3 regions of the Streptomyces sp. NPDC043996 genome follow, and region 2 is predicted to be linked to each of the others. Evidence: riboswitches for the same ligand, from Rfam matches in the RefSeq annotation. Region 2 holds a riboswitch; each other region holds the start of a gene.
What was found. Region 2 has a riboswitch for cyclic di-AMP ahead of tolA (cell envelope integrity protein TolA). Riboswitches for the same ligand answer to the same signal wherever they lie in the genome.

Region 1 (7,362 bases), on a different contig from region 2:
CAGGCGGCGCTCGCCGTGCTCGTCGGCATAGCCCTGCTCGCGGGCCCCTATCTCATCCGCATGACCCAGGACCTCTCCGAGGAGCGGCTGATGCGCATCCGGGCCCAGGAGCGGGCGGAAGTCGCCGCCCACGTGCACGACTCCGTGCTGCACACCCTGACGCTGATCCAGCGCAACGCGGACAACGCGGGGGAGGTCCGCCGCCTCGCCCGCGCCCAGGAGCGCGACCTGCGCGCCTGGCTCTACAAGCCGGAGGGCACCGGCAAGGACGAGGCGGAGGAGCCCGACACGCTCGCCGAGGCGGTGCGGCGCGACGCGGCGGAGGTGGAGGACAAGCACGGCGTCCCCATCGAGGTGGTCGTCGTCGGCGACTGCCCGCTCGACGAACGCCTGAAGGCACAGACGCAGGCCGCGCGGGAAGCGATGGTGAACGCCGCCAAGTACGGTGGCGAAGGCGGCGCGGTGCAGGTCTTCGCCGAGGTCGAGGGGGAGACGGTCTTCGTGTCCGTCCGGGACCGCGGACCGGGCTTCGACCTGGACGCGGTGCCCGAGGACCGGATGGGCGTACGAGAATCGATCATCGGCCGTATGCAGCGCAACGGCGGCACGGCGCGGCTGCGCGCGGTGCCGGGCGGCGGCACGGAAGTCGAGCTGGAGATGGAGAGGACGGCGGCGACATGAGCGACGCGACCGGAGCGGGCGGGCCCGAGCGGCAGGGGGCGCCCGGGGCGGCGGAGCCCGGTGACCGGCCCGCCGGGGCCGAAGAGGCCGTCGGCGCGGGCCCGGGGCGGCACGTGCGGGTCGTCCTGGTCGACGACCACCGCATGTTCCGCACGGGAGTGCAGGCGGAGATCGGCCAGACCGAGCGCACGGGCGTCGAGGTCGTCGGCGAGGCCGCCGACGTCGACCAGGCGGTCACGGTGATCACGGCGACCCGGCCCGAGGTCGTGCTGCTCGACGTGCACCTGCCGGGCGGCGGTGGCGTGGAAGTGCTGCGCCGCTGCGCGCCGTTGATGGCGGACCTGGAGAGCCCGGTGCGATTCCTCGCGCTCTCCGTGTCGGACGCCGCCGAGGACGTCATCGGTGTCATCCGGGGCGGTGCCCGCGGCTATGTCACCAAGACCATCACCGGTACCGACCTGGTCGACTCGATCTTCCGTGTCCAGGAGGGCGACGCGGTGTTCTCGCCGCGGCTCGCCGGTTTCGTCCTGGACGCCTTCGCGTCGACGGACGCGGCACCGGTCGACGAGGACCTGGACCGCCTCACCCAGCGCGAGCGCGAGGTGCTGCGCCTCATCGCGCGCGGGTACGCGTACAAGGAGATCGCCAAGCAGCTCTACATCTCCGTGAAGACGGTCGAGTCGCATGTGTCGGCGGTCTTGAGGAAGCTCCAGCTGTCCAACCGGCACGAGCTGACACGGTGGGCGACGGCGCGGCGCCTGGTGTGACACCGCGGGACGGCTGAGGGCGGTCGGCACGGCGCGCCTCAGGCCACCCGCGTGGCCCCCGCGAACGGCATCTGGTCGATGGGGGCGAGGCGGACGGGGGCGCTGGGGTTGGGGGCGTGGATCATCTGCCCTCCGCCCACGTAGAGGCCGACGTGGCTGATGCCGGAGTAGAAGAACACCAGGTCGCCCGGCTGGAGTTCGGAGCGGCCGACGCGGCGGCCCGCGTCGATCTGGGCATAGGTCGTGCGCGGGAGCGAGAGCCCCGCGGAGCGGTACGCGGCCTGGGTGAGGCCGGAGCAGTCGAAGGCGCTCGGGCCCGTGGCGCCCCACACATAGGGGCTGCCGAGCGCCTTGTAGGCGTACGACACGGCCTGTCCGGCGCGGGCGGTGGGGGCCTTGGCGGGGGTGCCGGAGGCGGCGTCCCGCGTGTTCCCCCGCGACGCCTGCTCCTGGGAGCCGTCGGAGCCGTCGGTGCGCTCGGCGGCGGCCAGGCGGGCGCGTTCGTCGGCGGTCAGCCGGGCGAGCAGCCGCTTGGCCTCGCCGAGCTTGCCGGTCACGGTCTTCTTGTGCGTGCGCAGCTCCGCCTGGCGGGACCTGAGGTTCGCCAGGGTGTCGTCGGCCTCGCCGCGGAGCTGGTCGAGCTCGCGGACCTGCCGCTGTACGTCGCTGACCTCGGCGGCCTGGCGGCGGCCGACGCGGTCGGCGACGCTGGCCCGGTCGAGGAACGCGTCGGGGTCGGAGGAGAGCGCCAGCTGGACGGACGGGTCGACGGCGCCGGTGCGGTACTGAGCGGTGGCCAGCGAACCGAGGCCCTGGCGCGTGGAGTTGAGCCGCTCGGTCTTGCGGGCGGCCTCGTCGCGCAGGTCCTTCAGGGACTCCTCGGCGCGGTCGGCCTTCTCCTTGGCGCCGTTGTACTTCTCGGTGGCGACCTCGGCCTCGCGGTAGAGCTCGTCGACCTTGGCCTTCACCTCGCCGGGGGTGAGCTGCGGCTCGGCGTGCCCGGTGCCTTCGAAGGCGGTCGCCGTGGCGGCCGAGGCGAGGGCGAGGGTGGCCGCGGTACGGGCCGTATGGCCGCTGAGCGGGCGCTGTCGGGGCTTGCGGTGCTGCGCCACGGAGGCTCCACGTCCTTCCACTGCGGCCGGGTCCGGTGTCCGGCGACGCCGCGCACAGGGGGAGCGTGACGCCGCCGGACCTCTCGGCGGTGGTGTCCAGCTAGCCGCCCCTGGTCCGGACGGCGATGGGGAGCCGGTCACCGGTGAAGGACGCTAAACCTGGCCGTCACCGGGTCGTGTCACGTTGTGCGGAAGTGGCGGGTGCGGGCCGCTCGCGACCGGACCTGACCGGCTCGCGGGCCGCTAGGCGCCCGCTTCGCCCGTGCCCGCGACCGATGTGGCGGTTGTGCCCCACCTGCCTGAAGGAAGCTGATACGGGCCCGGTTAGGCTCCGCCCCATGGACGTACTCATCCATCTCTTCGTCGGCCTGCACATCATCGGCATCGCCTCGCTCCTGGGCGGCTTCCTGACCCAGATGAAGGCGATGGGCGAGGGCACGGCCCGCTTCAGCCCCGCGATGCTGCACGGGGCGCTGACCATGCTGGTCACCGGCGTGGCCCTGGTCGGCCTGAACCAGGCCGACGACAACGAGGTCAACAACATCAAGATCGGCGTCAAGCTGGCGCTGCTGATCGTGATCCTCGCGCTCGTGTACGTGAAGCGGGACGAGGAGAAGGTCGAGAAGGCGGTGTTCGGCGCGGTCGGCGCCCTGACGACGGCGAACATCTTCATCGCCGTCCTGTGGACGTAGGGCGCACACCGCCCGCCACGCGCGCGTGGGCCCGCACCCCCTCCGGGTGCGGGCCCACACACGTATCAGCCCTCTACGTACGCGTATCAGCCCTCTACGTAGAGGGCGGGTTCGCTATCGCTCCTCTACGGAGACGGCGGTCACGCGGGTCGTACCACGCTGTGGATCGGCATGTAGTAGATCGACTCGACGCGGACGTTCGCGCCGGGCTTCGGGGCGTGGATCATCTTGCCGTTGCCGATGTAGATCCCGACGTGGCTGATGTCGTCGTAGAAGAAGACCAGGTCGCCGCGTTTGGCGCTGGACGTCGACACCTTGGTGCCGGTCTTCACCTGGTCCCAGGTGGTGCGCGGCAGCGAGATCCCCGCGGTCTTCCACGCGGCCTGGGTGAGCCCGGAGCAGTCGTACGAGCCGGGCCCGGTGGCGCCCCACACGTACGGCTTGCCGATCTGCTGCTCGGCGAAGGAGATCACCTTCTCGGCCTTGGCGGCGTACCCGCTGTCGGTGTCTCCGGACCCGGACCCGGACCCGGTTCCGGATCCGGTGTCTGACCCCGTCCCGGCCCCCGAACCATCGCCGGAACCCTGGTCCCGGTCCCGGTCCTGGTCGCGCTCCCGCGCGCGCTCCCGTTCGGCGGCCTTCTCGGCCTTCTCAGCCTTCTCAGCCTTCTCGGCTTCCTCGGCCTTCCGCTTACGCTCCGCCTCGGCGTGCTCGCGCGCCAGCTCGGCGGCCTTGCGCTGGGCCGCCTCTTCCTTCCGCTTCTCGATCGCGGCGAGCCGTGCCTTCTCCTCGGCGGTCAGCTTCGACAGCATCGAGCGCGCCTGGGTGAGCTTGGTCTGGACGGTCCGTTTGCTCGACTTCAGGTCGTCGCGCGAGTCGCTGAGCGACCGCAGGCTCTTGGTGGCTTTGGCGCGCTGCTTGGCCGCCGCGACCGTCTGCGTCTGGTAGTCGTCGACCGCCTTCTTCTGGCGGCTGGTGAGCCGGCCCGCCAGGTGGTTCTGGTCGAAGAACCCCTTCGGGTCGTCGGCGAGGAGCAGCGCGGCGGTCTCGGAGACGGCCCCGGTGCGGTACTGCGCGGCGGCGAAGGAGCCGAGCTCCTGACGGGCCTCGTTCAGCCGGTCCGTGCGCTGGGCCACGTCGTCGAGGATCCGGTCGACCTTCTTGCGCTGCTTGTCGGCGCGCTCCTTGGCCGAGTTGTACTTCTGGGTGGCCACTCCCGCCTGGTGGTAGAGGTCGTCGACCTTCTTCTGGACCTCTTCCAGGGACGGCTTGCCGGGCTCGGACGGGGCGGACGGCGCGGCGTTCGCGCTCTGCGAGAGCACGGCCACCGAGGTCAGGGCGGCCGTCGTGATGCCGAGGGCGGGGGCGTTGCGGATGCGGGCGGGTCGGCTGCGCGGCTTGCGGTGCGACGCCAAGGTCGGCGACTCCTTCCGTGGACCGCCTACCGGGTTAGCTGTCGGGTTCGGGCGGGTGGTTCGGAAGGCTGCCCTACCGTCCCGTACTGCGTACGGGACCGATTCACCCCGGGATCATGGTGGGTCCCCGGCTCCACGAGCGTCGCGGCGACGCGTCGGACTCGGCGGAGGCCACGCGTGACCGGCGGGGATCGCCGGTGGGGGACGTGCGGCCCGCCGAGCACGCTAGCCAACTCCTGTGGCGTCGGGGAAGGTTGATGTTCGATATGCCCGATACGTTTTCGTTACTTTACGAAGCCCTTGGCGTGACCCTGATGCGCTGTCGCGCAGGGTGACGGTGCGGGGGCGGAGCGTGGATGGCCGGAACCCGGAGCGGGTTGTCAGTGCGGCCGCCTAGACTCGGGAGGCGATGAGCAGCCTCTTTGACGACAGCTTCCTGGCGGACCTCAAGCCCTCGCAGGGCACCGAGGAGCAGCCCCCGCCGCCGCCCGAGGACAGCGCTCCGGAGCCGATGCCGGACGATCTGTTCGACGGGAAGTTCGACGCGCCCATGACCTCGGACGCGTACTACCGGGACGGCGCCCCACGCCCGGCGATCGACCCGGCGACGCTGCTCGACGGCCTGAACGAGAACCAGCGCGCGGCCGTCGTGCACGCGGGCTCCCCGCTGCTCATCGTCGCGGGCGCGGGCTCCGGCAAGACCCGCGTGCTGACCCACCGCATCGCGTATCTGCTCGCCGAGCGCGGCGCGCACCCCGGCCAGATCCTCGCGATCACGTTCACGAACAAGGCCGCGGGCGAGATGAAGGAGCGCGTCGAGCAGCTCGTCGGCCCGCGCGCGGCCGCGATGTGGGTGTCGACGTTCCACAGCGCGTGCGTGCGCATCCTGCGCCGCGAGTACAAGAAGCTGGGCTTCACGTCCTCGTTCTCGATCTACGACGCCGCGGACTCCAAGCGCCTGATGGCCCTGGTCTGCCGCGACCTCGACCTCGACCCGAAGAAGTTCCCGCCGAAGTCGTTCAGCGCCAAGATCTCGAACCTGAAGAACGAGCTGATCGACGAGGAGGACTTCGCGGGCCGGGCCGCCGACGGCTTCGAGAAGACCCTCGCCCAGGCGTACGCGATGTACCAGTCGCGGCTTCGCGAGGCCAACGCCCTCGACTTCGACGACCTGATCATGACGACGGTCCACCTCCTGCGCGCCTTCCCGGACGTCGCCGAGCACTACCGCCGCCGCTTCCGCCACGTCATGGTCGACGAGTACCAGGATACGAACCACGCGCAGTACGCCCTCGTGCGCGAGCTCGTCGGCCCCTCCGGGGACGCCGCCGACGGCGACGGGCCCGGCGAGCTGTGCGTCGTCGGCGACGCCGACCAGTCCATCTACGCCTTCCGCGGCGCCACCATCCGCAACATCCTCCAGTTCGAGGAGGACTACACGGACGCGACCACGATCCTCCTGGAGCAGAACTACCGCTCCACCCAGACGATCCTGACCGCCGCCAACGCGGTCATCGAGCGCAACGAGTCCCGCCGCCCGAAGAACCTGTGGACGAACGCGGGCGCGGGCGCCCGCATCACCGGGTACGTGGCGGACACCGAGCACGACGAGGCGCAGTTCGTCGCCGACGAGATCGACCGCCTCACCGACGCGGGCGACGCCAAGGCGGGCGACGTCGCGATCTTCTACCGGACGAACGCGCAGTCCCGAGTCTTCGAAGAGATCTTCATCCGCGTCGGCCTGCCCTACAAGGTCGTCGGCGGCGTCCGCTTCTACGAGCGCAAGGAAGTCCGCGACGTCCTGGCCTATCTGCGGGTCCTCGCCAACCCGGAGGACGGCGTCCCGCTGCGCCGCATCCTGAACGTGCCCAAGCGCGGCATCGGCGAGCGCGCCGAGGCCATGGTCGACGCGCTCGCACAGCGCGAGAAGATCTCCTTCCCGCAGGCCCTGCGGCGCGTCGACGAGGCGTACGGCATGGCGGCCCGCTCGACGAACGCGGTCAAGCGCTTCAACACGCTCATGGAGGAGCTGCGCACCGTCGTGGAGTCGGGCGCGGGCCCGGCGGTCGTCCTGGAGGCGGTACTCGAACGGACCGGCTATCTGGCCGAGTTGCAGTCCTCCACGGACCCGCAGGACGAGACGCGCATCGAGAACCTCCAGGAGCTCGCCGCGGTGGCCCTGGAGTTCGAGCAGGACCGCCCGGACGGCGAGACGGGCTCGCTCTCCGACTTCCTGGAGCGGGTCGCCCTCGTCGCCGACTCGGACCAGATCCCGGACGAGGAGGACGACGGCTCCGGCGTCATCACGCTCATGACGCTGCACACCGCCAAGGGCCTCGAGTTCCCCGTCGTGTTCCTCACGGGCATGGAGGACGGCGTGTTCCCGCACATGCGCGCCCTCGGCCAGACCAAGGAGCTGGAGGAGGAGCGGCGCCTCGCCTACGTCGGCATCACGCGCGCGCGTGAGCGGCTCTATCTGACGCGGTCCTCCATGCGCAGCGCCTGGGGCACGCCGTCGTACAACCCGCCGTCGCGTTTCCTGGAGGAGATCCCGGAGACCCATCTGGACTGGAAGCGGAAGGGTTCCGTCGGCGCGCCCGCGTCGTCGGGTCCCGCCGCCGGGGTGGCGTCCTCGCTGTCGTCGTCGCGTTCGCGCGCGGGCGGCGCGCAGGGGTTCGCCACGCGCCGGGCGTCC
Region 2 (7,362 bases):
GAAGCGGTAGTACTTCGACTCGTCGGAGACCTGCTCGAAGAAGCTGACCAGACGGTCCGCGTCGGCGGCGGTGATGGGCCGGATGCGGGCGGTACCGCCGTCGCGCAGCACCACGTCGGCTTCCCAGTGCGAGGGGTACGCGTGGCCGTCCGCCGGGGTGTGCATGGGGCCAGGGTACGGGTCGCGCGGCCGCGCGGGCCGGGGCAGTGTAGGAGGCGTCGCACGGCGGTCGGGTGGCGGCACGGCGCGGGACGAGGGGCCGCGGGCAGCCGCGGCGCCGGTCCGGCCGGAGCACCCGGGTCGGCATGAGACACTGGTCTAGACAAGTGTGAGACACCTGGAAGGGCAGCAACACATGGCTGAGCGCCGCGTCAACGTCGGCTGGGCCGAGGGCCTCCACGCCCGGCCCGCCTCCATCTTCGTCCGTGCGACCACGGCCTCGGGCGTGCCCGTGACGATCGCCAAGGCCGGCGGCAACCCCGTCAACGCGGCCTCGATGCTCGCGGTGCTCGGCCTGGGCGCGCAGGGCGGCGAGGAGATCGTGCTCGCTTCGGACGCCGAGGGTGCGGACGCCGCCCTGGACCGTCTCGCGAAGCTGGTCGCGGAAGGGCTTGAGGAGCTCCCCGAGACCGTCTGACACCGTCTGACACCGTCGGACATCGCGGTACGGAGCCGCGCGAACCCAAGGGTTCGCGCGGCTCCGTCGTGTTTTCGGGGGCGTGCCGCTTTCGGGGTGTGCCGCTTTCGGGGTGCGCCGGGGCTGCCGGGGTGTTCGGCGCGAATTGAACGACGTGCGGGCATGCCGCTTGAACGAAGCGCGACCATGCCGCTGTCAACGTGCCCGTGCCGCCGGGAAAGAAAGAAAGTGGCGCCGGGCGGGAAATCCGGTACGGAATTCCCGCTCTTTGTCTACGGGCTCGCCGTTAATTCCGCGCGCCCACCGTGTTTACGGCATGTTGCGGACCCCTCACACGACCGGCGCGCGGCCGGTGCGCGGACGCCGTGCGCTCGGCGCACAGGACGGTCAGCGCGCGGGCGCGGTCGGCGTCCTTGCGGGTGACCGCGTCGACGACGGCGGCGTGCCCGGCCCAGACCTCCGCGGGCGCGGCCGGGGCCTCCGCGACGTACATCCACGCGATCTTGTGGCGCAGCTGGGTGAGCAGGGCGATCAGGCTGGGGCTCGCGGACGCCTGGGCGAGCGTCTCGTGGAACCAGCCGTCCAGCGAGCGCAGGTCCTCGCCGCCGCCCCGGCGGGCCCGCTCCTGGCCGAGCCTGACGAGGCCGCGCAGCACCTTCAGATGGGCCTCGGTGCGGCGCTGTGCCGCGCGGGCGGCGGCCAGGGGCTCCAGGAGCGTGCGGACCTCCAGGAGGTCGGCGGCGTCCTGTTCGGTGGGCTCGGCGACGCACGCGCCCGCGTGCCTGCGGGTGACAACGAAGCCCTCGGCCTCCAGGGTGCGCAGGGCCTCGCGCACGGGGACGCGGGAGACGCCGTAGCGGCGGGCGAGCAGTTCCTCGGTCAGCCGCGTGCCGCGTTCGTAGACACCGGCGACGATGTCGTCCCGGATGGCCGTGCACACCGAGTGCGCGGGAATGCGCATGACGGACCTCCGCTTTACTGCCCTTAATGCCCGTGAAACGCGTCGCACGACGCACTGAATGACGCTTGCGCCACGAACCTATGGACTCTGCCACGACGGACTCTATTGCAGGCAGCCACATTTTCCGATGGTGCGCGGTAATCCATGGATATCTTTTGGCCAAGGGTGTGCGCCCAGGACGCGTGCGCGCGGAGCGCGTGCGCGGCGTACGCACGCGGAAAGCCCCGGCTCGGGGAGCCGGGGCTTTCGGAAGCGTGGGTGACGGCGGGTCAGACGCTGACGCCGTGGGAGCGCAGGTACGCCACCGGGTCGATGTCCGAGCCGTAGTCGGCGCCGGTGCGGGCCTCGAAGTGCAGGTGCGGGCCCGAGGAGTTGCCGGTGGAGCCCGAGAGGCCGATCTGCTGGCCGGGGGTGACGGCCTGGCCGACGGTGACGCTGATGGACGACAGGTGGCCGTACTGGGTGTACGTGCCGTCGTTCATCTTGATCACGATGTTGTTGCCGTAGGCGCCGCCCCAGCCCGCCTCGACGACGGTGCCCGCGCCGACGGCCTGCACCGAGGTGCCGGACCCGGCGTGGAAGTCGATGCCGGTGTGGCTGCCGGAGGACCACATGCCGCCGCCCGCGCCGTAGGAGGTGGAGACATACGAGCCGTTGACCGGGGCCACGTAGGCGTTCAGGCGCTTGCGCTCGGCGTCGCGGGCGGCGCGCTCGCGGGCCCGCTCCTTGGCCTCCTTCGCCGCCTTGGCCTCGGCCTCCTTCTTGGCCTTCGCCTCGGCCTTCGCCTTCGCCTCGGCCTCGGCCTTGCGCTTCTGCTCGGCGGCCTTGTGGCGCGCGGCCTCCTCGGCCTTCTGCTGCGCGGCGGCGTCGTTGGCGGCCTGCTTCTGGGCGTTGGCCTGCGCGTCGATCTCGTCGGCCAGCGTGTCGTTGATGGCGATGGCCTGGGTGAGACCAGTGCTGCCATGGTCGGCGGAGCTGTCCGCGGCGAGCGCGGGAGCGGCCAGGCCCGAGATGACGCCGGTGGTGGTGAGGGCGGCGACGCCCGCGGCGCTCGCGGTGGTGCGGGTGATGCGGCTCGGGCGACGGTGCTTGCCGGTCGGGCGGATGAGCGCCATGAAGCGGCTGGTCCTTTCCTTCCTTCTCGCCTACCGGGTTAGCTGACGGGTTCGGAGCAGGAAGGTCTCCTACGGGCTCCTCGCCTCGCGGCAAGGGGTCCGATTCACCCCAGGGGACGTGTGGGTCCCCGGCTCCCCTGGCTCGCGCCGTACGGGGACTCGGCGATGACTGTCCGGTGCCGCGGACGCGGCGTACTGCCTTACGGACAGCCGCACTGACGCTAAACGCCTCATCTTTCAATCGACAAACGGATCCCGGCTTTTGTAGCGCACGCCACACGGCAGACGCCCAACCTCCATGTCAATTCGGACATATGGCGGCATGACGGGACCCCGGGGGCATCTCTAGCCTCCGGGGTCCCATGAGTCAGGCGATGTTGGTGCCGGTTTGTCCGTGGCGTGTTGGTGCCGGTTTATCCGTGGCGCGTTGGGGCGGTTTGTCCCTGGCGCGTTGGGTCGGTCCGGCCTTGGCGTCAGCCGGTGACTACGGTCACCTCGCCGATGCCGAGTGCCTTCACCGGCTCCGCGATCTGCGCGGCGTCGCCCACGAGGACCGTCACCAGCCGGTCGCTCGGGAAGGCGCTCACGACGGCCGCGGTGGCCTCCATGGTGCCCGTGTCGGCCAACTGCCGGTACAGGTGCGCCTGGAAGTCGTCCGGCAGCTGCTGCTCGACCTGGTCGGCGAGCGTCGACGCCACGGCGGCGGCCGTCTCGTACTTCAGCGGGGCGACGCCCACCAGGTTCTGCACGGCGACGTCGCGCTCGGCGTCCGTGAGGCCCTCGGCGGCGAGGGTGCGCAGGACCGTCCACAGGTCGTCCAGGGCCGGGCCCGTGTTCGGCGTGTCCACGGAGCCGCTGATGGCGAGCATCGCGACGCCCGTGCCGCCCCGGTCGGAGCGCAGCACCTGGCCGAACGCGCGCACGCCGTACGTGTAGCCCTTCTCCTCGCGCAGGACGCGGTCCAGGCGGGAGGTGAGGGTGCCGCCCAGGCAGTAGGTGCCGAGGACCTGGGCCGCCCACACGCGGTCGTGCCGGTCGGGGCCGACGCGGCCGATGAGCAACTGCGTCTGGACGGCGCCGGGGCGGTCCACGATGACGACGCGGCCGGTGTCGTCGGCCGTCACCGGCGGCATCGGGCGCGGTTCGGCGCTGCCGCCCGTCCAGGCGCCGATGGTGTCGGCGAGGATGGCGTCCAGGTCCGTGCCGGTGAGGTCGCCGACGACCACGGCGGTGGCCGTGGCGGGGCGCACGTGCTTCTCGTAGAAGGCGCGCACGGCCGCGGAGTCGATCGCCGTGACCGTCTCCTCGGTGCCCTGGCGCGGGCGCGACATGCGCGCGTCGGCCGGGAAGAGCTGCTTGGCGAGCTCCTTGGCGGCGCGGCGCGCGGGGTTGGCGGTCTCGTGCGGGATCTCGTCCAGACGGTTGCGGACGAGGCGCTCGATCTCGCTGTCCTCGAAGGCGGGCGCGCGCAGGGCGTCGGCGAGCAGGCCGAGCGCCTTCGGCAGCCGGGAGACGGGCACTTCGAGCGAGAGCCGGACACCGGGGTGGTCGGCGTGCGCGTCGAGCGTGGCGCCGCAGCGGTCGAGCTCGGCGGCGAACTCCTCGGCGGAGTGCTTGTCGGTGCCCTCGGAGAACGCGCGCGCCATGATCGTGGCCACGCCGTCCAGACCCTGGGGCTCGGCGTCCAGCGGCGCGTCGAGGTGGACCTCGACGGCGACGAGCTGCTGGCCGGGGCGGTGGCAGCGCAACAGCGTGAGGCCGTTGGCCAGGGTGCCGCGCTCGGGGGCGGGGAAGGCCCAGGGCTTGGCGGTGCCCGCCTGGGGCTGCGGGTGGAGATCCATCGTCACGGACGTCTCAGTCTCAGTTGTCTCAGTCTCAGTCGTCTCAGCCTCAGTCACTTCGCCGCCTCCCCTGCCTGCTCGGTGTTCTGCTCTGCGTCCTGCTCAGTGGCGTCGGTGGCGTCCGTGGCGTCCTCCGCGGGGGCCACGGGCTCGTACACGAGCACCGCGCGGTTGTCCGGGCGCAGACGGGCCTTCGCCACCTCCCGCACCTCCTCCGCCGTGACCTCCAGGACGCGCTGGACGGCGGTGAGGGCGAGCTGCGGGTCACCGAAGAGCACGGCGAAGCGGCACAGTTCGTCGGCACGGCCCGCGACCGTGCCGAGGCGGTCGAGCCATTCACGCTCCAACTGGGCCTGGGCGCGTTCCATTTCCTCCGGGGTGGGGCCCTCCTCGGCGAACCGGGCGAGCTCCTCGTCGACGGCGGCCTCGATGACGGGGACCTCGACGTCGCCGGAGGTCTTCACGTCCAGCCAGCCGAGCGAGGGCGCCCCGGCGAGCCGCAGCAGGCCGAAGCCCGCGGTCACGGCGGTGCGGTCACGGCGCACCAGGCGGTTGTAGAGCCGCGAGGACTCGCCGCTGCCGAGCACCGTCAGGGCCAGGTCGGCCGCGTCGGACGCGCGCGTGCCGTCCTCCGGGAGGCGGTAGGCGGCCATCAGGGCGCGGGCCGGCACGTCCTCCTCGACGACCTCGCGCAGCTCCTGGCCGATGCGCTCGGGCAGCGAACCGTCACGCGGCGGCTGCTTGCCGTCGTGCGAGGGGATGGAGCCGAAGTACTTCTCGACCCAGGCGAGCGTCTGCTCCGGATCGATGTCGCCGACGACGGAGAGGACCGCGTTGTTGGGCGCGTAGTACGTACGGAAGAAATTCCGGGCGTCGTCGAGGGTCGCCGCGTCCAGGTCGGCCATCGAGCCGATCGGGGTGTGGTGGTAGGGGTGGCCCTCCGGATACGACAGGGCGGTGAGCTTCTCGAAAGCCGTGCCGTAGGGGACGTTGTCGTAGCGCTGGCGGCGTTCGTTCTTCACCACGTCGCGCTGGTTCTCCATGGACTCCTCGTCGAGGGCCGTCAGGAGGGAGCCCATGCGGTCCGCCTCCAGCCAGAGGGCGAGCTCCAGCTGGTGGGCGGGCATCGTCTCGAAGTAGTTGGTGCGCTCGAAGCTCGTCGTGCCGTTCAGCGAGCCGCCCGCGCCCTGCACCAGCTCGAAGTGGCCGTTGCCGTGCACCTGCTTCGAGCCCTGGAACATCAGGTGCTCGAAGAGGTGAGCCAGGCCCGTACGGCCCTTGACCTCGTGGCGCGAGCCGACGTCGTACCAGAGGCACACCGCGGCGACCGGGGTCAGGTGGTCCTCGGAGAGCACCACTCGCAGGCCGTTGGCCAGCCGGTGCTCGGTCGCTGTCAGGCCGCCGGAGCCTGCCTCGGCTGTGGCCGTGTGACCCATGGGCATGTACGTCCCTTCGATCGCGGAATCCTCGATAAGTGCTGTCGGTCCTGCCACCATATGCAAGGCTGCAGACACCTGGCGAAGTTCCCGCTCCGCCCTCGGCGTAGTCGGTGTTCGCCGTGGGCGTGATCGCGGCGAGGCGGGGCACGGGGGCGGGAGCGCGGGCCGCGCCCCTCGCGCCCCCGCACGGCGGACCCGTGGGAGGGCTCGCCGGGAGCGTCCCGTCGGCTGCCTCGCGAGGGCGGCTCGTCGGGGCGTCCGGACCGCCTCGGGCACCGCCGACCGCCTGGTCGTGGCGCGGCCACGCCCGGGTCGTGGTCGGCGTTGTCAGTGGGACGGTCCACAATGGTCGGCGTCAGATCCCGCACTTGTTGGTGAAGGAGCCGCAGCAGCGATGGCCCGCCGCAGCACGAAGACCCCGCCGCCCGACGACGCGTTCGAGGAGAAGATCCTCGACATCGACGTCGTCGACGAGATGCAGGGCTCCTTCCTCGAGTACGCCTACTCGGTCATCTACTCCCGCGCCCTGCCCGACGCCAGGGACGGCATGAAGCCGGTCCAGCGCCGCATCGTCTACCAGATGAACGAGATGGGCCTGCGCCCCGAGCGCGGCTATGTGAAGTGCGCCCGCGTCGTCGGCGAGGTCATGGGCAAGCTGCACCCGCACGGCGACGCGTCGATCTATGACGCCCTCGTCCGCATGGCACAGCCCTTCTCCATGCGCCTGCCCATGGTCGACGGCCACGGCAACTTCGGCTCCCTGGGCAACGACGACCCGCCCGCCGCGATGCGGTACACGGAATGCCGCATGGCCGACGCCACCTCCCTGATGACGGAGTCGATCGACGAGGACACGGTCGACTTCACGCCGAACTACGACGGCCAGGAGATGGAGCCGGTCGCCCTCCCCGCGGCCTATCCGAACCTGCTGGTGAACGGCTCGTCCGGCATCGCCGTCGGCATGGCGACGAACATGCCGCCGCACAACCTGGGCGAGGTCATCGCCGCCGCCCGCCACCTGATCAAGCACCCGGGCGCCGACCTCGAGACGCTCATGAAGTTCATCCCGGGCCCGGACCTGCCCACGGGCGGCCGGATCGTCGGCCTGTCCGGCGTCAGGGACGCGTACGAATCGGGGCGCGGCACCTTCAAGATGCGGGCGACGGTCGCCGTGGAGGCGGTGACCGCGCGCCGCAAGGGCCTGGTCGTGACGGAACTTCCGTTCAGCGTCGGCCCGGAGAAGGTCATCTCCAAGATCAAGGACCTGGTGGGCTCCAAGAAGCTCCAGGGCATCGCCGATGTGAAGGACCTCACCGACCGCGCGCACGGCCTGCGCCTGGTCATCGAGATCAAGAACGGCTTCGTCCCG
Region 3 (7,362 bases), on a different contig from region 2:
CCTGAAGGCCCGCTTCGCCGTGCGCGGGGCCGCCGAGATGGTCAAGTTCTGCGCCGAGTACGGCATCGCGCACGAGGTCACCGGCAAGCTGATCGTCGCCACCGACAGCGCCGAGCTGCCCCGCCTGCACGCCCTCGTCCAGCGCGGCCGGGAGAACGGCATCCCGGTGCGCGAGCTCGGCCCGGCCCAGATCGCCGAGCACGAGCCCGAGGTGCGCGGCCTCGCCGCCATCCACGTCGGCACCACCGGGATCTGTGACTACGGCGCCGTCGCCGCGCAGTTCGCCCACGCCTCCGGCGCCGACGTGCGGTACGACGCGGAGGTGGTCCGCGTCGACCGGCGACCCGGCCTCGGCGTCGCCGTGCGCACCGCGCGCGGGGACGTGGTGCGGGCCCGGGTCCTGGTGAACTGCGCCGGGCTCCACTGCGACCGGATCGCCCGCCTGACCGGTGACGACCCCGGCATGCGGATCGTGCCCTTCCGGGGGGAGTACTTCCACCTCGCCCGCCCCGATCTGGTGCGCGGCCTCGTCTATCCCGTGCCGGACCCCGCCTTCCCCTTCCTCGGCGTGCACCTGACACGCGGCGTGGACGGCGGCGTCCACGTCGGCCCGAACGCGGTGCCCGCGCTGGCCCGCGAGGGGTACGGCTGGGGGGTCGTGCGCCCCCGCGAGCTCGCCGGGACGCTCGCCTGGCCCGGCTCCTGGCACATCGCCCGCAGACACTGGCGGTACGGGGCAGGTGAGATGCGCCGCTCCCTCTCCAAGGAGGCCTTCACCCGGGCGGTGCAGCGGCTGCTGCCCGCCGTGCGCTCCGAGGACCTGGTGCCCGCGGCGGCCGGGGTCCGGGCCCAGGCCGTGCTCCGCGACGGCACGCTCGTGGACGACTTCCTCATCCGCGAGGGCGCACGCACCGTGCACGTACTGAACGCCCCGTCCCCCGCGGCCACCGCGTCCCTCCCGATCGGCCGGGAGGTGGCCCGCCGGGTCCTGGCTTCGCTGTGACACCGGGCGTTCCAGCCCGTCCGGCGTTTGAGGACGAGGCGCGGAGCACCAATGGCTTTGAGCGGGGGGACGGGGGCGGCAGCCCCCGGATCGGGAAGGGGCGGGTTTGGGGACCCCCGGTAGGGCCCGGCGCCATAAAATGGGGGCACTGTGTCTGAGAACCCGCCCCCGAAGGGCACCCCCCGCTTTCCCGAAGGCCCCGCCCCCGACCCCACGGGCAACCGCTTCGAGCGCCGCATCCGCAGCTTCACCCCGCGCCGCAGCCGCGTCACCACCGCCCAGGGCGACGCCCTGGTGCGCCTGTGGCCCAAGTGGGGCTTCGACATCGACGGCGCAAAGGTCCTCGACCTCGCGGAGCTGTTCGGCAACGACCGCCCCGTCGTCCTGGAGATCGGCTTCGGCATGGGCGAGGCCACCGCGCGGATGGCGGCCGCCGACCCGGCCACGAACATCCTCGCCGTGGACGTGCACACCCCAGGACAGGGCAACCTGCTCAACCTCGCGGACCAGAACGGCCTGACCAACATCCGGGTCGCCAACGGCGACGCCGTGATCCTGCTCCGGGAGATGCTCGCCCCGGAGTGCCTGGACGGCACCCGGGTGTACTTCCCCGACCCCTGGCCGAAGGCCCGCCACAACAAGCGGCGCCTGATCCAGGCGGACTTCCTCACGCTGCTCGCGCCCCGCCTCAGGCCCGGCGCGCTGCTGCACTGCGCCACGGACTGGGAGCCGTACGCCGAGCACATGCTCGAGGTGCTCACCGCGCACCCCGACTTCGAGAACAGCCAGCCGGACGGCGGATACGCGCCGCGTCCGGAGTTCCGGCCGCTCACCCGCTTCGAGGGCCAGGGCCTGCGCAAGGGGCACGTCGTGAACGACCTCCTCTTCCACCGCGCCGCCACGCTCGGCGGGGCCTGAGGCACCGTCGCGGCCCGCCCCCACCCTCGTTAGGGTCAAACCGTGGCCACCCGTCCCGCACGCCCGAGCCACCCGACGCCGCCCGGCGGGCCCGCCGGGTGCGCAGGGGCACCCGGGCCCCGGCGGCCGCCCCTGTGGCAGCGCGGGGCCATCCGGGCGACCGGCCTGGTCACGCTGCTCGCGCTGTCCGGACTCGTGATCCTCGCGCTGGTCCGCGAGCAGACGGGCACCGAGGGCTTCCTGGTCGGCCTCGGCCTCGCCACGCTTCCGGTGCCGCTGCTCGTCGCCGCGTTCCGCTGGCTGGACCGGGTGGCGCCAGGGCCCTGGCGGAACCTGCTGTTCGCCTTCTCCTGGGGGGCCTGCGCGGCCGCGCTCATCGCGATCGTGGCGAACAGCTTCGCGACCCGCTGGATAGCGACCGCGACCGCCGACCCGACCAGCGCGGACACCCTCGGCGCGACCGTCATAGCGCCGGTCGTCGAGGAGACCGCGAAGGCGGCGGCCGTGCTCCTGGTGTTCCTGTTCCGCAGGGGCGACTTCACCGGGGTCGTCGACGGGTTCGTGATAGCGGGCGTCACCGCCACCGGCTTCGCCTTCACCGAGAACATCCTCTACCTCGGCAACGCCTTCGGCACCGACCAGCTCAGCGGCGAGAGCGGCCTCGCCTCGGTGACCGCCGCGACCTTCTTCGTGCGCGTGGTCATGTCACCGTTCGCGCATCCGCTGTTCACCGCGCTCACCGGCATCGGCTTCGGCATCGCCGCCACCGCCGCCGAGCACCGCACGGTCCGCAGGGCCCTGCTGCCCTGCGCCGGTCTCGTCCTGGCGATGGGCCTGCACGCCTTCTGGAACGGCTCCGCGGGCTTCGGCGAGTACGGCTTCTTCGTCGTCTACGCCACCTTCATGCTCCCGCTGTTCGGGCTGCTCACCTGGCTCGCCGTCTGGCTGCGCCAGCGCGAGCTCCGCCTGGCGCGCGAGGAGCTGCCCGTGTACGCGGCGGCGGGCTGGTTCGCCGCGCCCGAGCCGTACGCCCTCGGCTCGATGGACGCCCGCACCCTCGCCCGCGACTACGCGGTGTTCCACCTGGGCAAGCCCGCGGGCCGCACCGTCGTGGAGTACGAGACGTACGCGACGGCCCTCGCGCTCCTTCGCCACCGGGCCCGCGGCGGCCGCGGCGGCGCCGACTTCGCCGCCCGCGAGCGGGAGCTCCTGCAGGCGCTGTGGGAGCGCCGCCCCGTGGCCGGGCCCGCCCTCGGCTACGCGGCACGGGCGACGTCAGCGACACCGGGACCGGTGTCGCTGCCGCACGCCGCGTACGGGCCCGCCCTCGCCTACGGCCCGGCGCTGCCCCCGTACAACCCCTACCGCACCTGACGTCAGGCCGCGGCCGCCGTCAGCGCCGCGAGCTCCGCCGCCGTCAGCTCCAGGTCGCCCACCGCGAGGAGCGCGGGCAGCTGCTCCACCGTGCGCGCCGACGCCAGCGGGGCCGCCACGGTCGGCTGGGCGGCGAGCCAGGCGAGGGCGACGGTCGCGACCTCGGCGTCGTGGGCCGCGGCCACCTCGTCGAGGGCGGCCAGGACCCGGGGTCCGCGCTCCGTGTCCAGGTGGGCGCCCGCGTTCGCGGCGCGGGCGCTGTCGACGTCGGCGCCGGGGCGGTACTTGCCGGTGAGGAAGCCGGAGGCGAGCGCGTAGTACGGGATCGCGGCGAGGCCGGAGCGCGAGGCGATCTCCTGCAGGGGGCCCTCGTAGGTGTCGCGCGAGACGAGGTTGTAGTGCGGCTGGAGCGCCACGTACCGCACCAGGCCCTCGCGGTCGGAGAGGTCGAGGGACTCCTGTAGGCGCTCGGGGCTGATGTTCGAGGCGGCGATCGCGCGGACCTTCCCGGAGCGCACCAGCTCGTCGAGGGCGGTGATGATCTCCTCGACCGGCACGGAGGGGTCGTCGTAGTGCGTGTAGTACAGGTCGATGTAGTCGGTGCCGAGCCGCCGCAGGGACTCCTCGGCCGCGGCCTTGATGGTGTGCGCCGACAGGCCCTTGTAGTCGGGGTGGGCGCCGACCTTGGTGGCGATGACGACGTCGGAGCGGTTGCGGCGGGCGCCGAGCCACTGGCCGAGCACGGCCTCGGACTCGCCGCCCTTGTTGCCGGGTGCCCAGGCCGAGTACACGTCGGCGGTGTCTATGAAGTTGCCGCCCGCGGCGGTGTAGGCGTCCAGGACGGCGAAGGACTGCTCCTGGTCAGCGGTCCAGCCGAAGACGTTGCCGCCGAGGGCGAGGGGGAAGACTTCGAGGTCGGAGGGTCCCAGAGGGCGAAGAGTGGTCATACGGGCACCAACGCCCCTGTGAACGGGGGAATTCCGCCGCGCCGGGGCGGGAGTGACCGACGGCCCTGGCGTCGGGGGGTCGTCGCCAGGGCCGCCGGAGTCAGGAGGGCCCCTCGGGAAGTCGCCTCGGGGGGCGGGGTGTTACGGGGTGAGCCCCTTGGAGCGCAGCCACGCCAGCGGGTCGATGGTGCCGCCGCCGGGCGCCTGGACCTCCAGGTGCAGGTGCACGCCCGTGACGTTGCCGGTGGCGCCCATGCGGCCGATGACCTGGCCGGTGCTGACCTGCTGGCCCACGCTGACGCCGAGCGAGGACTGGTGGCAGTACCAGATCTCGGTGCCGTCCTTCAGCTCAAGGACGGTGCGGTAGCCGTACGAGGGCACCCACCCCGCTTCCTTGATGGTGCCGGTGCCCACGGCCTTGAGCGGCGCGCCCGCGGAGCCCGCGAAGTCGAGGCCGGTGTGCCGGCCGGAGGACCACATGGAGCCGGAGTCGCCGAAGTGCGAGGTGAGGGTGTACGAGGAGACGGGGAGCGTGAAGCTCTTGGCGAGCTTGGCGAGGCGCTCGGCCTCGCGCTTCTTGCGGGCCGCCGCCTCCTTCTCGCGCTTCTCCTCGGCGGCCTTGGCCTTGGCGGCCGCCCGCGCCTTGCCCTGCTGGGCCTCGGCCCGCTCGGTGGCGGCCTTCAGGGCGGCGTCCTGCGCCTCCTGGCGCTGCGTGTCGTCGGCCTGGTGCCGCTGGTTCTCGGCCTGCTGGAGGATGCGGGCGCGCAGGGCCTGGCCGGCGTCGGTGGTGCCCTGCCTGGCGTCGGCGGTGGTGACGCCCGCGGAGCTCAGGGGCGCGGCGTCGGCGGGCGTCGCGGCGGCTTCGGGCTCGTCGTCCGCGGTCAGGGAACCGATGCCGGGCAGCGACACGTCCGGCATGGAGAGGGAGACGGGCGGCTTGCCGCCCTGCGCGCTGGCCATGCCGCCCGCGCCGACGGCGGCGATGACGCCTACGCCGAGGACGGTGGAGCTGCGGGCGAGGCCGCCGCCGCCCTTCTTGTGGATCCGGTGCTTGCCGCGCACGGGGCGGACGGTCTCCGCCGTGGGGTTCCACTCGCCCCAGGTCTCCTGGGAGTCCTGGGTGGCATACCCGGCGTAGACGGCGTACTCCGTGGGGTCGTCGCCTCCCGCGGTGCCGACGGCGGACTCACCGGCGGGGCCGGTGGATCCGGCAGGTCCTGTGGGTATGAACAGCGCTTCTGGGGCAGGCCGGTTGGACGCCACTGGGGCGCGCTCCTTTCCTTCCTTCTCGCCTACCGGGTTAGCTGACGGGTTCGGAGCAGGAAGGTCTCCTACGACCGCTCCTCACGTACGAGACCGCGTACGCGAAAGACGGCCGATTCACCCCAATTTTGGTGGTTCCCCGGCTCCCTCGCGGGATTAGGCACATGCGCACGGAGCCGTCGTGAGTGACGGCTGGGACGACCGCGCTGCGTTATCGAACGTTAATAGACAGCCGGTCGGTATTCCAAGCTGTTCCCGCTGATCGTTAACGCTTACGCGATAAACACAACGGGACAAGAGCGAGCGGAACAGGGCGAGTTGAGCGGTCGCCATGACACAGCGCAGCGAGGCGGATCTTGACATCTCGCTGACAAGTGGTCAGCCGGGCTGCGGAGGGGCGCCATTCAGTCACGCGGTGTGAGGGGACGGCGTACGGCGAGGAGCGCCATGTCGTCGCTCGCGCCGCCCCCGGTGTGCTCGACGACCTCCGCCACCAGGGTGGAAAGGAGCGCGTCGGGAGCGTCCGCGCCGGAGAAGATCCGGCCGCCGAGCCGGGCCGCGGGGTCGTAGAACACCCCGTCGGCGTCCCGGGACTCGCTCAGCCCGTCGGTGTAGAGCAGCAGCGTCGACCCGGGCGGGAAGTCGGTCTCGTCCGCGCGGTCGGGCCAGGTGCCGAGCTCGCCCATGCCGAGCGGCAGCGCGGGCTCGGCGGGCGAGAGCACGCAAAGACGGCCGTCGGCCCGCAGCACGAGCGGCTCGGGGTGGCCCCGGTTGACGAGCCGGACGATGCCCTCGCCACGGGGGATCTCCGCGAGGACGGCGGTGGTGAACCCCTCGAACGCGTCGAGCCCGTCGCGCCGCGTGCCCTCGCGCGCCAGGGCACGCTCCAGGCGCTGCGCCACCGCCTCCAGGGTGGTCTCCTGCTCGGCGGCCTCGCGGAAGGCGCCGATGACCACCGCGACGGCGGCCACCGCGCCCATGCCCTTGCCCCGCACGTCACCGACGACGAGCCGCACCCCGTGCGGGGTGTCCTGCACCGCGTACAGGTCGCCGCCGATGAACGCGTCGGCCTGCGCGGCCTCGTAGCGGGCGGCCACGTCGAGCCCGCCGATGCGCGGGTCCGGCAGCGGAAGCACCGCCCGCTGGGCGGCCACGGCGATGGAGCGCGCCGAGGCGAGGCGGGCGTCGCCCCGGCGCACCACGCGGTTGATGACGACGGCGAGGGCGCCCACGGTCAGCATGGTGACGAACGAGGTGACGACCTCCACGTCCACGCCCGCGTGGGTCTTGAGGCGCAGCGCGAGCACGGCGGCACAGGACACGGCGGCCGTCGCCACGGTGGTGGACAGGGAGAAGAACGGGGCCGCGATCAGGGGCGCGGCCGCGAACAGCGGGGACGCGGTGAACTCGGGCGGCGTGAGCGCGTCGAAGACGACCCCGGCCACGATGAGGAGCGGAGGCAGGGCCCGGGTGAGCGCCCGCTCCCGGGGCAGGGCCCGGTCGGGCTCCCGCTCCCGGGGCAGGCTCCGCCCCTCACCGCCCATGGCGCGCCCCCGGCCCGCAGGCCCAGGGCTGGAGCCCCCCGCCACGGAAAGCAACCACCGTTCCACTCCCACCGCAGACACGCCGCATCGGCCCAAGGCTTCCCGCCCCGGGGCCCCGGAGCGACCCGGCGTGCTCCGAGTGGGTTACCCGCGGTGAGGTGTGGAGGCAGTCACCACCGGGACGGGGGGCTCACACGGCGTCCCGCAGGGGCGCGGGCGCCCCCGTCGCGAGCCGTCCCGCGCGGGCGAGCGCCCGCAGGGCCAGGGCGCACCCCGCCCCCACGGCGGCGAGCGCCAGCCAGGGCACGGCGGA

Region 1: another riboswitch for cyclic di-AMP. It lies ahead of AC07A4_RS03285 (C40 family peptidase); the one in region 2 lies ahead of tolA (cell envelope integrity protein TolA).
Region 3: another riboswitch for cyclic di-AMP. It lies ahead of AC07A4_RS25255 (M23 family metallopeptidase); the one in region 2 lies ahead of tolA (cell envelope integrity protein TolA).

The regions. Positions count from the first base shown of each region.
Region 1 covers NZ_JBWKEY010000001.1:729,627-736,988, reverse strand. Annotated here, with positions in the region: gene AC07A4_RS03305 (PspC domain-containing protein) at 1-681, shown strand, start outside; gene AC07A4_RS03300 (LuxR C-terminal-related transcriptional regulator) at 678-1,448, shown strand; gene AC07A4_RS03295 (C40 family peptidase) at 1,487-2,560, opposite strand; gene AC07A4_RS03290 (hypothetical protein) at 2,899-3,252, shown strand; gene AC07A4_RS03285 (C40 family peptidase) at 3,393-4,667, opposite strand; cyclic di-AMP (ydaO/yuaA leader) riboswitch at 4,676-4,844, opposite strand; gene pcrA (DNA helicase PcrA) at 5,077-7,362, shown strand, end outside.
Region 2 covers NZ_JBWKEY010000005.1:62,398-69,759, reverse strand. Annotated here, with positions in the region: gene AC07A4_RS14535 (bifunctional acetate--CoA ligase family protein/GNAT family N-acetyltransferase) at 1-165, opposite strand, end outside; gene AC07A4_RS14530 (HPr family phosphocarrier protein) at 356-637, shown strand; gene AC07A4_RS14525 (GntR family transcriptional regulator) at 924-1,598, opposite strand; gene tolA (cell envelope integrity protein TolA) at 1,868-2,713, opposite strand; cyclic di-AMP (ydaO/yuaA leader) riboswitch at 2,727-2,888, opposite strand; gene AC07A4_RS14515 (M16 family metallopeptidase) at 3,187-4,554, opposite strand; gene AC07A4_RS14510 (M16 family metallopeptidase) at 4,608-6,050, opposite strand; gene AC07A4_RS14505 (DNA gyrase/topoisomerase IV subunit A) at 6,388-7,362, shown strand, end outside.
Region 3 covers NZ_JBWKEY010000010.1:17,320-24,681, forward strand. Annotated here, with positions in the region: gene lhgO (L-2-hydroxyglutarate oxidase) at 1-1,003, shown strand, start outside; gene trmB (tRNA (guanosine(46)-N7)-methyltransferase TrmB) at 1,154-1,921, shown strand; gene AC07A4_RS25245 (PrsW family intramembrane metalloprotease) at 1,964-3,295, shown strand; gene AC07A4_RS25250 (aldo/keto reductase) at 3,298-4,242, opposite strand; gene AC07A4_RS25255 (M23 family metallopeptidase) at 4,384-5,505, opposite strand; cyclic di-AMP (ydaO/yuaA leader) riboswitch at 5,517-5,678, opposite strand; gene AC07A4_RS25260 (PP2C family protein-serine/threonine phosphatase) at 5,910-7,049, opposite strand; gene AC07A4_RS25265 (MFS transporter) at 7,240-7,362, opposite strand, start outside.